DNA from 2 places in the Paenibacillus sp. 7523-1 genome. Region 1 is predicted to be linked to the other one. Evidence: a T-box and tRNA genes for the amino acid it is inferred to sense, from the RefSeq annotation. Region 1 holds a T-box; the other holds one or more tRNA genes.

Region 1 (2,206 bases):
GTTCAGGAAGTCGGAGTTCACATGTGGTCCGTCCCCGGCATATGCCTCTTGTGTTACGTCCCCACCCTGGATAACTTCAATGATGTCCAGACCGAACTGTTTCGCAAATTCCCAGTCGCGACCATCATGACCTGGAACCGCCATAACCGCTCCTGTACCGTATCCTGCGAGCACATAATCCGCAATCCAGATAGGCAGTTTTGCACCATTAACCGGATTGATCGCATAGGCACCAGTGAATACGCCGGTTTTTTCTTTGGCCAGATCCGTACGTTCCAGATCACTCTTGCGAGAAGCCTGCTCCTGATAAGCCTTAATGGCTTCACGCTGTTCCGCTGTCGTAATTGCATCGACCAATTCATGCTCAGGAGCAAGAACGGCAAAGCTTGCACCGAACAGGGTATCCGCCCGTGTTGTAAACACTTTAATAACTTCTTCACTGCCCTCAATGGCAAATACTACCTCTGCACCTGTGGATTTCCCAATCCAGTTGCGCTGCATATCCTTGATGCTCTCGGACCAATCCAGCTCTTCCAGATCTTCCAACAAGCGCTCAGCATATTCCGTGATTTTCAGTACCCATTGACGCATCGGTTTGCGCACAACCGGATGACCACCGCGCTCACTTTTGCCGTCGATAACCTCTTCGTTAGCCAGTACCGTACCCAGCGCTTCACACCAGTTAACCGGCACTTCATCTACATATGCCAGACCTTTTTTGTACAGCTGGATGAAGATCCATTGTGTCCATTTATAGTATTCAGGGTCTGTTGTGCTGATCTCACGATCCCAGTCGTACGAGAAACCAAGAGACTTGATTTGACGACGGAAATTGTCGATGTTGCGGAATGTTATTTCCCGCGGGTGCTCGCCCGTGTCCAGAGCGTGCTGCTCAGCAGGCAAACCGAAAGCATCCCAGCCCATCGGATGCAGCACATTATAACCACGCATACGTTTGTAACGGGAAACGATGTCCGTTGCCGTATACCCTTCCGGGTGACCTACGTGCAGACCTGAACCGGATGGATAGGGGAACATGTCGAGTGCATAAAACTTCGGTTTACCCGGGTCTTCACCTGTTTTAAACGTTTTGTTTTCATCCCAATACTGCTGCCAACTTTTCTCCATAACCTGCGGCTGATAGCCGTGCTTCGGCTGGTGATTCTCACTCATCTATTGTTCCTCCTCTTGGTTATTCACTTTTATTGCAACAAAAAAACCTCAGCATCCATAGCGTTTGCAGCGCTAGGGACGAGAGGTTGAATTCCCGTGGTACCACCCTAGTTAGCGGACGAACGTGCTTCGTCATCCACTCCCTTTGGACCTGTAACGGCGGTTAACCGATGCGGATTTCCATTCCTGAACGAAATGCCAGACATTCAAGCACAGGATGGTGTAATCACCGCATTTCTCCAAGGCGAGTTCGTGAAATACTGTCAATCGGCTTGCACCAACCGCCGACTCTCTGTCATGTACAGGACCCACTACTGTTCCTTATCATCGAAATATGTATACAATATCGGGACCATTATATAAAAAAGCACGACTAAAGTCAATATTGCTTGGTTTGTTGACTATAAATAATGCCGTTCTTCCCCATTCGGCCTAGGACAATCGAAATCGCTTGATTCCTTCTTCCAAGTTATTAATTGCCCACTGAATGTGTTCCTTGTTATCATATTGTCGATATTCGCATTCAATCCACAAAATCAGATCAAAATACAGATCATACAAGCTTCTTCGTTTTCGTTCACTATCGGTTGTGATGGCCCTACCATAACCCTTCACAAACCCTTTTGTATAATTAAAATGACTGAAGTAGTGCTCCATCAGGGGATCCGCCCAAAGGCAGCGCTCAAAATCAATAATGGCTGTAATTCGCCCCTGTTCCACAAATGCATTGCCATCCCACAGATCCCAGTGAATGAGTACCGGCTCGTTGACATCACACAACACATCCGATTTCTCCCTAATCAATTGGGCAAGCTCATCATAATCCATAGGAAGTTTTACGCCAGCCTCTCTTCCGTCGGTGAGCAGATCATCCATCAGACTCAGAAATGCTTCCTTCCAGGTGTTATACTTTGGTTTCTTTTCTGAAAAATAACCAAACTTTTCACCTTTGATCTCGTTGATCCGGCGATTGAATGCACCAAGCTGCTCTTCAATCTCTGCCTGCTCTGCTGAACTATACTGATCTTTGACC
Region 2 (2,206 bases), on a different contig from region 1:
AAGAATCGTACCATCGTTCATCTGATTGAAATGTTCCATTGAGATGGCATTGGGGCGACCTGTAACCGTGATGTAAACCTGGGCAAAAGCGAACGTTTCTTCCAGTTTCGCTACGCGAAATCCATCCAAAGCAGCTTCGAGTCCAGCGATAGGATCGGTCTCAACCACAATAACCTGGCTGCCTAGATTACGCAGATATCGGGCAATCCCGCGTCCACAGGAACCATATCCTACGATAACGAAGCGTCTTGTAGGCAGAATCAGATTCGTGGTGCGCATGAATCCTTCAATAATGGTCTGACCCACGCCATGTTCATTTTCCATGATGCGCTTGAGGGGACTATCATTAATGACAATAATCGGGAAGGTCACTTCCGCCCCTGTTTCCTCACGCAGCAGATTGGCTCCTGTCGTGGTTTCTTCTGTTCCGCCAATGAGTGCACTACGGTCATAGTGCTGAATGAGAGTGCGAGCAAGATCGGCACCATTATCCATGAGAAGGTGCGGCTGGTGTTCAAGCACGCGATGAATATTGTGAATATGCTGATGGCGTTCATCTGAACGTTGTCCATACACGGGAATGCCTTCGGCGATAAGTGCAGCAGCAACGGCATCCTTGGTTGTGCCTGGGCTTCCTGTTAGTACAACGTTGGCTCCACCAGCCTGTAGGGTTCGGCATAGAACGGCCGTCTTAGGCTCTACGTGAATACAGATTCCAATAGTAAGGCCAGCAAAGGGGCGTTCTTTGGTAAATCGGGATTTTAGTGCAGCGAGGAGGGGCATATGCATTTCTGTCCAATGAATATGTCGTCTTCCTTCTTCAATAATTTCAGGTGTCATGTTCATAGGTTTGCTCATATTCCTCTCTATCCATGGGTTGTCTGTCCTTGAGGACAGTTGCTGATGCTTAGGATAGGAGGTTTTGAATTTCTATAAAAGGACATATGTCCTATCAATTTCAGATCATAAAAAAAGTATTGCATTCTTCTTCCAGAGCCTGTATACTCTTAATTACGGTGAAACGAGAAATGGATTAACCGGGTGCTTTTCATCAACGATGAGAAGATACATATTATGCGGTCGTGGCGGAATTGGCAGACGCGCACGGTTCAGGTCCGTGTGGGCTAACCCCCCGTGGAGGTTCGAGTCCTCTCGACCGCATCCAAGAGAAAAAGGTTCGAAGATTGCTTTTGCAATCTCTCGAACCTTTTTTTATTTTTCTACGAATTGAAATGTTCTGAAACAGGCTTTGGTAATGTGTCCTCTTGGTTTAGTTGTTAGTGTTGACGCTGGCGCTGGCGTAAGAAAATCGCTGTCCATAATCCGGACAAGGCACCAATGATGCCGAAAAAGGAAACGCTGCCGACCACTTCATACGCCTGAAATTGGAACAAGAATGCAATCCCGCTGCCCAGGGTCGTTCCTGCAAGAAAACCGAGAGATAGGCCTGTATCTTTGCCGAGCTGCATTGGATCACCTGCTTCAAATAGTTTGTCAAAACATTTGCAAAATGCGGGTACAAGAAGTAAAGTGTGAACAGGAAAATCATTGAAATTTTTCCTATACTCATTGTTTGGCTTTTCCAGTGCAAATATGCATGAACTTAGAAACGGGAGGTTACGAACACATGAATATGAACGAACGCATTGCAGCTTGGAATGCGGAAGCGCAGCAGTGTACCTGTGGACATGATCATCGGCTGGTGCAAATGCAGGTCTTTTTGGAACATGGTGCAATTCGTAGATTACCGGGGTACCTGTTGGAACAGGGCTATAACCAGGTTACTGTGGTATATGATGGCCAGACAGGTCCGGCTGCGGGATATGAGGTGGTAAAAAGCCTACAGGATGCGGGGCTCGTAGCAGATGAATTCCAGATGCCGGAGAACAGTGCGGGGGATATCATTGCCGATGAGGCTGCGATTGTGCAGGTACTGCTTGGTGTAAAACAAATGACTCAGGCCATCATCGCAGTGGGATCGGGGACCATACATGATCTGGTGCGATTTGTGTGTGCCAAAATGAACAAGCCATTTCTGTCTGTCCCAACAGCGGCATCGGTTGATGGGTTCACTTCAGCGGGAGCGCCGCTCATTGTAAGCGGCATCAAGCAGACGTTTCAGGCTGTTCCGCCCGAAGCCATCTTTGCGGATATTGACATTACCCAGCAGGCTCCCCAAGCAATGACGGCCGCGGGATTCGGTGAT

The links. A T-box is a leader RNA that pairs with one kind of tRNA and senses whether it is charged. The one in region 1 lies ahead of leuS (leucine--tRNA ligase), so its partner is inferred to be a tRNA-Leu.
Region 2: it encodes a tRNA-Leu, which carries the amino acid that the T-box ahead of leuS (leucine--tRNA ligase) is inferred to sense. The anticodon was not compared.

The regions. Positions count from the first base shown of each region.
Region 1 covers NZ_NPBR01000010.1:197,478-199,683, forward strand. Annotated here, with positions in the region: gene leuS (leucine--tRNA ligase) at 1-1,173, opposite strand, end outside; T-box leader at 1,245-1,510, opposite strand; gene CHH60_RS12985 (phosphotransferase family protein) at 1,606-2,206, opposite strand, start outside.
Region 2 covers NZ_NPBR01000008.1:66,340-68,545, reverse strand. Annotated here, with positions in the region: gene CHH60_RS09270 (adenosylhomocysteinase) at 1-858, opposite strand, end outside; tRNA gene CHH60_RS09265 (tRNA-Leu) at 1,077-1,161, shown strand; gene CHH60_RS09260 (hypothetical protein) at 1,278-1,469, opposite strand; gene CHH60_RS09255 (sn-glycerol-1-phosphate dehydrogenase) at 1,628-2,206, shown strand, end outside.